One region of the Caballeronia sp. HLA56 genome, then DNA from elsewhere that is predicted to be linked to it. Evidence: riboswitches for the same ligand, from Rfam matches in the RefSeq annotation. Region 1 holds a riboswitch; the other holds the start of a gene.

Region 1 (5,327 bases):
TCGCCGATGAAGCCGCGCAACGCAACGGCTGGAGCGTCGAATTCGATCTTCCCGGCGACGATGTAAAGCTCGGCGAGGCTATCGAGATCGCGCTCTTTCGGGTGGCGCAGGAGACGCTCACGAACGCGGCGAAATACGCGCGCGCGAACCGCATCGAAATCGCGCTCGCGCTCGATGGTGACGACGTTGCGCTCGCTATCGCGGATGACGGCATCGGCATACGTCCGCAGGATTTGAAGCGCACGCAGACGCACGGACTGGTCGGCATGCGTCAGCGCGTGTCGGCGCGCGGCGGGCGCTTCGAGATCGAACGCGTGGCGCCGCATGGCACGCGCATCAGCGTGTCGATGCCACGCGAGCGCAGCGCGGGCACGTTCATCGATGCAAGCGCGCCGGCGGCCGTTCCGCTTGCCTGATTACGTAGGACGATACTTACGCCAATAGCAGAGACGGCCGACACCAAAAACCCGTGTGCGCCTACAGCGGCGACTACGCCGCTTTTTTATGATTGATCACAACGGAAGCCTCGAAGGGCTACCCGAATTTCTAATTCAAGGGGAACACACATGACTCGAATCATCGCTTTGCTGCTGATCGCCGGCACCGCCGCGCTCGCGGGCTGCAATACCATGTCGGGCGCGGGCCAGGATATCTCGAAGGGCGGTCAGGCTATTTCGAATTCGGCCGAAGAGCATAAGTAAATTGGCCGCGGCGCGGTGAGCCAGGCGCTCATCGCGTTGATGTTTCGTGCTGATTTTCTGTCGTCCCGTCATGTTTTTTGGCGGGATTTTTTTCGTTTATCTTTAGTACGTGAGAGAGCGTGGATGCGTGGCGCCTGAGGCTTGCTTGCCTCGCGTGATCGGCGACGTTCGCACGTAGGTAGGCGGCCGGATGTCTGCGAGGGTCATAAACCCGCTCCTCTTCGAATGAAAAAACCCCACGCGTGTGGCAGCGTGGGGCTCGTCAATAACTGCGCCCTGTTACCCGGGCGCTTCAACTTACAGCGTGTCCGGCAACTCGATTGCAGGCGTCGTGGTATTGCCGCCCTGTGCAACGAGCACGCGAATCTTGTTCGGGATCACTTGCGACAGCGCGTTGCCTGAAGGCAGCGTCGTCACGAGCCAATCAGCGTTGTTGCTCAGATTGAACGATGCCGACGCATACACCGGCGTCTTCGAACCCGGCAGCGTCGCGACCAGCTGATACGTCCCGCCGTTGACGTAGAGCGAGTCTTGCGTCGTTGCCGGCACGGCGTTCTTGAAGCCGACGCCCGCCATCGTCGGATTGACGGTCGCGATGTTCGTCCCCGGTGCGACCAGATACAGATCGAGAGTCTGCGCATTCGCCGACGCATTGAAGCCGCGCACCCGCGCGCTGTTCGAGAGCAGACCCTTGTCGAACGGATCGTCGATCACGGCGATGGACGGCAGGAAACCCGCGTCAGGCAGCGCGATCACCGTGTACTCGTGACCCTTGGCGGCATTCGAGATGCTCGTGTCGGTCGCGAGTTGCGTCGTCGTGTTGACGGCGGCGTAGGAGAAGTTCTGCTGGCCCGTATCGATGTTTGCGAAGTTCGTCACCGTCTGGTAGCCGAGATTCGCTTGCAGCACCTTGCCGTTGTCGTAGAAATCGACGTTGGGGGCACTCGGGATCGCGTGGATGAAGTGGACTTCTGGATTCGTGAGTCCGAGTTCCTTGCCTACGTCGTCGGAGCCGCCACAAGCGGACAGGAGCGAGGCGACAGCGGCAAGCGCGGTGACTGTGCGGATGAGCTTCATGTTTCCACCTTCCTTAGCTTTAATCATTGATTTTGTTGTCCGGTCCGCGCTGCGAGCACCACGCTTAAGTGATCATGCGTATTGCCCGGCGCGCCTCGGAAGACCCCTTCTCTCTTTTGCTTCTATTCCCTTGAACGACAGGCTTTCGTGTCATGCCGATGAAACTGTCGTTCGAGGGTGACGGCATTGAGCAATGCGCATGCCCTGCATCGGTGCGCAGAGGCGGCAGATATGACGGGAAGCCTTGCGCCGCAAGGCTTTGTTATTCGTTAGAAGAATTGCTCGGGCCGAGCTGGAAGGCCGACTAAAGCGGCGCCGGATACGAGCGAATGCAGCGCGCGGAGGAGGTTTTTACAAAAGGAAAGGCGGAAGGCGTGCAGCTCAAATCAACCCGCGCCGCCGATAATCAAACCAGAACGACAACGCAACGCTCATCAAAATCACGACCGTGGCGACAACCGTCCACTGCGTGATGATTTCCCCGAGCAACAAAGCGCCCAATAAAACCGCGACGACCGGATTCACGTAAAGACAACTCGTCGCGACAATCGTGCTCGTGTTCCGAATGAGAAAGTTATAAGCGACATACGCGGCCATCGAACCGATCACGACGAGATACAAGAACGAAAACCCCGCGCCCATGCTCACTGGGCCAAGGCGCTCGCCTGACACGAACGCGATGACAGTCGCGATAAGCCCGCCAAGCCCGATCTGCAACGCAGTCGACATCAGCAGATTGGAAGGCTGCGAGAGACGGCTTGCCAGATGCGCCCCGCCCGCCCAAAAAATTGCCGCGCACAAGATGGCAAGCGTGCCGACGGTCGAGCTCGGCGAGGGATCGCCATGATTGAGCAACACGATACCCACGAGACCCAGCGCCACCGCAAACCATTCGCCCTTCGCCACACTGCGCCCGGCAAGCGCGGTGAAGATCGTCGCGAAGAGCGGCACGGTAGCCACCATCACGGCAGCCGTGCCGGTTCCCACCGTGCGCATGCCGTAAGCCATCATCCCGCTCGACAAACCTTCGAGCAAAGTCCCGACGATCGCTGCATTACGTACTTCACGCGCCGTCGGCCACACCGCCTTGCGATGCACGGCAATCACGAAGAGACCGACGCCAGCGCACAGGTTACGCAGGCCGCCGAGCATGAGCGGCGGAAACGATTCGAGCGCCAGGTGAATGCCGAGATACGTCGATCCCCACACGAGATAAACGACGGCCAACGCGAGCGCGACGCGTCCCTTGAGGCTGCGAGGAGCGCGAAACGGAAAGCGGTCGGGAAAACCGAGCGGCAGACGCGGAGGTACGGCAGACATGCATTACTCCGCGAAGCGCGCCCGGATCGGGGCAAGAGACTTGCAATGGGGACTGCCGCCAATCGACCGAACGGGGCATGAGCTTGAAGAACGCGCGCGCCAGGTGACGAACGAGGCGGGACTGACGATGGACGGCATGACGGAGCGAAAGAAGTGCGGAAGCGACAGGCGGGGCGACTGCTGACGACATCCGGGTAAGTACCGAAAATCGCGCGCTCGCCATTATGCAGTAAGCGCCTGCGCTTCAGCGCAAACTTCGCGAACGGTTGCCAAGATGCCACGCCACGATGTATGGTGACGCCTGCTAACGCGGGGGTCCTGCGTTGCACATCGCGATTCGTCCGGCTGCGTCGACTGAATGGCCCGTGCAATGTGGGTGAGAAATACCCTTTGAACCTGATCTGGATAATGCCAGCGCAGGGAAGCGTTCGGGCCTCGGCGCACGGTATCTCTCTCACGCGCCACGTCTTCTCGGGCCCGCACCTTTCCATCTCGTTCCTCCCTGTCTAGCTCCTGAATCAGCCGAGCTCGCCGGCGTTCGTTTGTTCGTCGTTCATTCGATCGCCCGCGTGCTCGCTGTCAATTACCGTCCCTGCGACTGAAAAGGAGAAACAGCACATGAATGCGAATCCCAAGTTCCTGTCCGAAAACGCCATCGTCGATGCAGCCGCCATCGCGCCGCTGCCCAACTCGCGCAAGGTCTACGTGACGGGTTCGACGCCCGACATCCGCGTGCCGATGCGCGAGATCACGCAGTCCGACACGCCCGACAGTTTCGGCGGCGAAAAGAATCCGCCGGTGTACGTGTACGACACGTCCGGCCCCTACTCCGATCCGGACGCGAAGATCGACATCCGCTCCGGTTTGCCCGCGTTGCGCGCCGGCTGGATCGAAGCGCGCGGCGACACCGAGGAACTCGCGGGTCTTTCGAGCGAATTCGGCCGCGAGCGCGCCGCCGATCCAAAAACGGCCGAGCTGCGCTTCCCGGATCTGCATCGTCATCCGCGACGCGCGACGCCCGGCAAGAACGTGTCGCAGATGCATTACGCGCGGCAGGGCATCGTCACGCCGGAGATGGAATACATCGCCATTCGCGAGAATCAGCGCCGCGCCGAATACCTCGAAAGCCTCAAGACGAGCGGTCCGAACGGCGCAAAGCTCGCCGCGATGATGGGCCGTCAGCATCCCGGCCAGTCGTTCGGCGCGGTGCCGTTCGACAAGGACGCCCTGAAGGCCATCACGCCCGAGTTCGTACGCGATGAAGTGGCGCGCGGCCGCGCGATCATCCCCGCGAACATCAATCACCCGGAAAGCGAGCCGATGATCATCGGGCGCAACTTCCTCGTGAAGATCAACGCGAACATCGGCAATTCGGCGGTGAGTTCGTCGATCGGCGAGGAAGTCGACAAGATGACCTGGGCGATCCGCTGGGGCGGCGACACGGTGATGGACTTGTCCACGGGCAAGCACATTCACGAGACGCGCGAGTGGATCATCCGCAATTCGCCGGTGCCGATCGGCACGGTGCCGATCTATCAGGCGCTCGAAAAGGTCAACGGCAAGGCCGAAGACCTGACCTGGGAAATCTTTCGCGACACGCTCGTCGAGCAAGCCGAGCAAGGCGTCGATTACTTCACCATTCACGCGGGCGTGCGCCTGCAATACGTGCCGCTGACGGCCAACCGCATGACGGGTATCGTCTCGCGCGGCGGCTCGATCATGGCGAAATGGTGTCTCGCGCATCATCGGGAAAGCTTTATCTACGAGCACTTCGAAGACATCTGCGAGATCATGAAGCAGTACGACGTCTCGTTCTCGCTCGGCGACGGCCTGCGTCCCGGCTCCATCTACGACGCGAACGACGAAGCCCAGCTCGGCGAACTGAAGACGCTCGGCGAACTCACGCAGATCGCGTGGAAGCACGACGTGCAAGTGATGATCGAAGGCCCCGGCCATGTGCCGATGCAGCTCATCAAGGAGAACATGGACCTGCAGCTGGAATGGTGCGACGAGGCGCCCTTCTACACGCTCGGGCCGCTCACCACCGACATCGCGCCGGGCTACGATCACATCACCTCGGGCATCGGCGCGGCGATGATCGGCTGGTTCGGCACCGCCATGCTTTGCTACGTCACGCCGAAGGAGCATCTCGGACTTCCGAACAAGGACGACGTGAAGACCGGCATCATCACGTACAAGCTCGCGGCGCACGCGGCCGATCTGGCGAAG
Region 2 (5,327 bases), 1.6 Mb from region 1:
GGCGATTCGCGAAGGGCGTCAGTGCGCGCGGTCGGTGGACGCGTATTTGATGGGCAGTAGCGAATTGCCGCGATGAGAGAGCGGGGTTGATGGGACGAAAGGGCGGACCTTTGGGGTTCGCCCTTTTTTGTTGGCGGGGTTATGCCACCAAAAAAAAAACCGCACCCACAATTGCTCGCGGATGCGGTTCTTCCTTCAGCAAGAGACGGAATCAAGCCTCCGCCATCGTCCTCTCTATCTCGATCCGATAATCATGGAACAGCGCCACCGACTCCCGGTGCGCAACGCTCAAAATCGCCGCCTTCGGCAAACGTTCGACGAGCGTGTTGTAGATATGCAGTTCGTTATCCGCATCGAGGGCGCTGGTGGCTTCGTCGAGGAACAGGAAGTCGGGCTTGTGCAGCAGCACGCGCGCGGCGGCAAGACGCTGTTGCTCGCCCGGCGACAAGCTGCGCGCCCAGTGCGCATTTTCTTCCAGGCGGTCGCCATACTCGGCCAGATTGCACAGACGCAGCGCCTCGCGCGATTCCTCGTCGGTGAAGGTGCCACCCGGCGACGGATAGCTCAACGCCGCGCGCAGCGTGCCGATCGGCAGATAGCTCACTTGCGGGATAAACAGCATCTTCGCGTCGACGGGTGCGTCGATACTACCGTCGCCAAACGGCCAAAGGCCCGCCAGAGCCCGCATCAGCGTGCTCTTGCCCGCGCCCGACGGCCCGACTATGAGCCAGCGCGATCCCGGTTCTATCGTCACATCGCCCACGCGCGAAAGCGGCGTGCCATTCGGCAACGCGAGCGCAAGCCCCTTGGTAGTCAGCGCTTTCGTGCTCGTGTAATGCAGGTTGATACCGCCATGCGCCGTTGCCGGCGACGTTTCCTCGCGGATATGCGTCGAGCGCATCACACGCTTGAATTCGCGCAGACGATTCACCGTGGCGCGCCATTCGACCAAGGTCGAGTAACTGTTGATGAACCAGGAGAACGAATCGCTGACCGTGCCGAACGCCGATGAAATCTGCATCAAGACGCCGAACGAGAACGCGCCCGCGAAGTAACGCGGCGCGGCAACCATGATCGGGAAGATGATGGCGATCTGTCCGTAGAAACTGAGCACGAAGGTCATGCGCTTCGTGTACTTCATGATCATCCACCAGTTGTCGCGAATGCGCTGGAAAATGGTCTTCGCGTTGGCCGTCTCGGTGGCGATGCCATCGTAAAACGCGATCTGCTCGGCATTCTCGCGCACGCGAATCAGCCCGAAGCGGAAATCGGCCTCGACCTTCTGTTGCTGGTAGTTGATCGACACCAGCGGATGCCCGACCTTCTGGATGATGACCGAGCCGATGATCGCGTAAAGCGCCGCCGCCCAGACCATGTAGCCGGGAATGACGAGCGGCGTGCCGAATGCCGTGATGGTCAGCGCGCCCGCGAGCGTCCACAAAATGGTGATGAACGTGACGAGCGTGACGAGCGTGGAAAGCAGATCGAGCGACAGAGACAGCGTGGTGGTCGCGAAGGATTGCAGGTCGTCGCTGATCCGCTGGTCGGGGTTATCGGCGAGACGGTCGCGTTCTATGCGGTAAAACGCGCGGTCGCCGAACCACTGTTCGAGATACTTATTGGTCAGCCACTGGCGCCAGCGGAAGCCGAGCATCTGCCGCAGATACCGCCCATAAACCGCGAGCAGAATGTACGCGAAGGCGAGGCCGGTGAAGACCAGCAGAAGGTGCGGAAAGTCGTGGACGTTCTTGTTCTGCAGCGCGTTGTAGAACGCCGCGCTCCAGCTGTTGAGCCGCACGTTGATCCATACGACCGTCATGTTGATCGCGATGATGGCAACGAGCAGACCCCATGCGAAGCCGCGCTCCTCCGAGACCCAGTAGGGCTTGATGAGGCTCCACGCAGAGACCGTGTCGGCTTGTTGCTGCGTGTTTTCCGGTTGAGAATTGGCCATGACCTTCCTGATGATATGCCGGTCCGAGTTACGAATGGACGCACCGCGCCGCGATACTCGCACGAGCAGCCTCTTTCCTGTCCCGAAGATTGTTCAGAGGTTCCCTTAACTGCCGCTTAATTCCGTGCTCATTCGCACAACCATGCGGAGAACCATGCTCGCGGCATTGTGCCAGAGTGCCGACTGAGGCGACCAAAGGCGGGGATCCCGGTTTGCAGCGGCTTTGGCTTTCATGGTCTAATGATCTTCGACGAAACAGGGGTGCTTCGCGCGCGACGTCATCGAATTATCGGTGTGCTGGCGCGGCGAGGCTGAGAGAGACCCTTTGCACCCGATCCGGGTAATACCGGCGAGGGAAGTTTCCGGAGAACGCGCGGCCGTCGCGCCTTTCCTCCAGGTTCTTCCATCATCTTTCTTTTCCGCCTGGCGCGCGTTGTTTGCGTTGCCGCTGCCGGGCCGGTCTCTCCTCTGCAAGTTTTGTCTTCGCGTTCGTGCGTTTGCTGCACGGCGTTATCAGTCGTGGATAAGACCGGAGCGGCGCCCAGCCTCGTTTCGATCTACAGGAGACATCGGAAAAGTGAACACGATCGATCAGCCCGCCGCGCGCCGGCCAGACTTCGCCGTCATCGGCGGAGGACTCGTCGGGCGGCTCGTGGCGTGGCAACTCGCGGGCGCGGGCCACGGCGTCGCGCTATACGAGCGCGGCGACGCGGCGGGCACGCAGTCGGCTGCGTGGGTGGCCGCCGCGATGCTCGCGCCGCTCGCCGAGGCGACGAGTGCGGAGCCGCTCGTCGTCGAACTCGGCGCGGCGTCGCTGGAACGCTGGCCGGGTCTCATCGCCGAGTTGCCCGAGCCGGTTTACTTTCAGCGCAACGGCACGCTCGTCGTCTGGCACGGCGCGGATCGCGCGGAAGCGCCGCTGTTCGAACGCAGGCTGCGCGCCAACGCGCCTGCAAGCTTGCTCAATGGCGGCTTCGTCAAGCTCGCGGGCGCGGAAGTCGCGCAAGCGGAACCCGCGCTCGGCACGCGTTTCGCGCAAGGCTGGCTGCTGCCGCACGAAGGTCAACTCGACAATCGTCAGGCGCTTCGAGCGCTCGCGGCCGGACTTACGGCGCGCGGCGTGCGCACGCACTGGAATTCTCCGGTCGATGCCATGCCCGACGCGCGCTGGATCATCGATTGCCGTGGGCTGGGCGGGAAAACGGCGTGGCCCGCGTTGCGTGGTATTCGCGGGGAAGTGGCGCGCGTGCATGCGCCGGGCATCGGGTTGTCGCGGCCGGTGCGGCTGCTGCATCCGCGTTATCCGCTGTATATCGCGCCGAAAGAGGACGATCTTTACGTGATCGGCGCGACCGAAGTCGAAGGCGAGGACATGTCACCCGTGAGCGTGCGCTCGGCGCTGGAACTGATGAGTGCGGCGTTCGCGGTGCATCCGGGTTTCGGCGAGGCGCGCATCCTCGAACTCAATTCTCAGTGCCGGCCGACGCTGCCGGATCATCGGCCGGCCATCGTCTGGGACGGGGCGCGGACCGTGCGCGTGAACGGCCTGTATCGGCACGGCTTCATGATCGCGCCGGAAGTCGCCGATGCCGCCTGCGCACTCGCCCAAGCCATCGCGGGCGGAACCGTCGCGGACGCCGCATCGTTCGCGGATTATCGCGGCGGCGCGCGCTGGTCCGAACTTCTGCATAGCGAACCGGCCATCGCGGCCGCGCTCTAGTCATCGAAAGTCAAAGCCATGAACATCCACATCAATCAGCGCGAATTCAGTCTGACCGATGCCGCCACCGTCACCGACGCGCTCGCCGCATTCGGCGCAAAACCGCCGTTCGCGGTCGCGCTCAACGGACAGTTCGTCGCGCGCGGCGAGCACGGCACGAAGACGCTTCGAGCCGGCGACAAGCTCGACGTCGTGTCGCCCGTCGCGGGCGGCTGAATCTATCGAATCCGAAGGATCGAATCATGACCTCACACACCGCCGCCCATAGCCTCACGCTCTACGGCCAGACGTTCCCGAGCCGTGTGCTGCTCGGCACATCGCGTTATCCGTCGCTGCAATCGCTTTCGGATTCCATCGATGCCGCGCGGCCCGGCATGGTGACCGTCGCGCTGCGCCGTCAGTCCGAGACTGGCGAGGCCGGTTTTTTCGATGTCCTCAAGCGTCACGGCGTCGCGCTGCTGCCAAACACGGCGGGCTGCCATAGCGTCGATGAAGTGCTGACCACCGCCTACATGGCGCGCGAGGTTTTCGACACGCCGTGGATCAAGCTGGAACTGATCGGCGACGACTACACGTTGCAGCCCGACCCGATCGGCCTCGTCGAAGCGGCGGGCAAGCTCGTGCGCGACGGCTTCAAGGTGCTGCCTTATTGCACCGAGGATCTCGTGATCGGCCGCCGTCTCCTCGATGCCGGCTGCGAGGCGTTGATGCCCTGGGGCGCGCCCATCGGCACCGGCAAGGGCGTGACCAATCCCTACGGTCTGCGCACGTTGCGCGAGCGGCTGCCAGACGTGCCGCTGATCGTCGATGCAGGCCTCGGCGTGCCCTCGCATGCGTGCCAGGTGATGGAGTGGGGTTTCGACGGCGTGCTCTTGAACACCGCCGTGTCGCAGGCGACCTTTCCGTCGCAGATGGCGCGCGCGTTCGCGCTGGGTGTCGAAGCCGGACGCACGGCGTTTCTCGCCGGTCCGATGGCCGAGCGCGACAGCGCGCAGGCCAGCACGCCGGTCGTTGGCATGCCGTTCTGGCATCAGGACGGAGGTGCTGCATGAGCTTGCTCGGACACGAAGTTTTCTGGCCGCCGGCGGATGAGTTGACCGAAGTCGCCGAACGTATCCGCGCGCGGCTCGGCGAGTGGCCCGCGCCGCCAACGCGCTGGCGCATCTGCCTGACCGTGCCGGATACGCCAAGTGCGCAGGATCTGCTCGTCGTCAACGAGCCATACGCCGCGGGCAATGCGACGGTGCTGGAAGCGTACGAACATCGCGTGATATTGCTGCATGCAGGCGCGCGCCACGTTCTCGAAGGCGAGCGTTCCGACGACTGGCTGGCCGCGCTGGCGGCGTTCCTCGACTGCAATTTCGAACCGCACGATGCGCTCGTCCTGGCAATGGCATGGCGCGCCGGCGACGAACAGAAAGAAGACGCGTGGCCAAGCGACTTCGACACGTTCCCGCGCGTCGGCGATCTTCCACCCGCGCCGGAACCTGCTTTTCCCGCTTGCCCGGACAAGCTCGGTCTTTACCCCGTATTGCCGAGCGCTAATTGGGTCGAACGCGTGCTGGACCTCGGCGTGCGCACGGCGCAGTTGCGCCGCAAGACCACCGACGCAGCGGACCTTCACGGCGAAATCGAGCGTTCGGTCGTGGCGGG

What was found. Region 1 has a riboswitch for thiamine pyrophosphate ahead of thiC (phosphomethylpyrimidine synthase ThiC). Riboswitches for the same ligand answer to the same signal wherever they lie in the genome.
Region 2: it holds a riboswitch for thiamine pyrophosphate, as region 1 does, so the genes downstream of both, ACYQ47_RS23370 (FAD-dependent oxidoreductase) here and thiC (phosphomethylpyrimidine synthase ThiC) in region 1, are expected to answer to the same signal.

The regions. Positions count from the first base shown of each region.
Region 1 is NZ_BAAHOB010000005.1:2,415,972-2,421,298, forward strand. It holds gene ACYQ47_RS30860 (sensor histidine kinase) at 1-416, shown strand, start outside; gene ACYQ47_RS30865 (entericidin A/B family lipoprotein) at 567-701, shown strand; gene ACYQ47_RS30870 (DUF4397 domain-containing protein) at 999-1,778, opposite strand; gene ACYQ47_RS30875 (EamA family transporter) at 2,160-3,098, opposite strand; TPP riboswitch at 3,400-3,539, shown strand; gene thiC (phosphomethylpyrimidine synthase ThiC) at 3,717-5,327, shown strand, end outside.
Region 2 is NZ_BAAHOB010000005.1:819,062-824,388, forward strand. It holds gene ACYQ47_RS23360 (glutamate synthase subunit beta) at 1-76, shown strand, start outside; gene ACYQ47_RS23365 (ABC transporter ATP-binding protein/permease) at 212-1,954, opposite strand; TPP riboswitch at 2,202-2,329, shown strand; gene ACYQ47_RS23370 (FAD-dependent oxidoreductase) at 2,532-3,674, shown strand; gene thiS (sulfur carrier protein ThiS) at 3,693-3,890, shown strand; gene ACYQ47_RS23380 (thiazole synthase) at 3,917-4,726, shown strand; gene thiE (thiamine phosphate synthase) at 4,723-5,327, shown strand, end outside.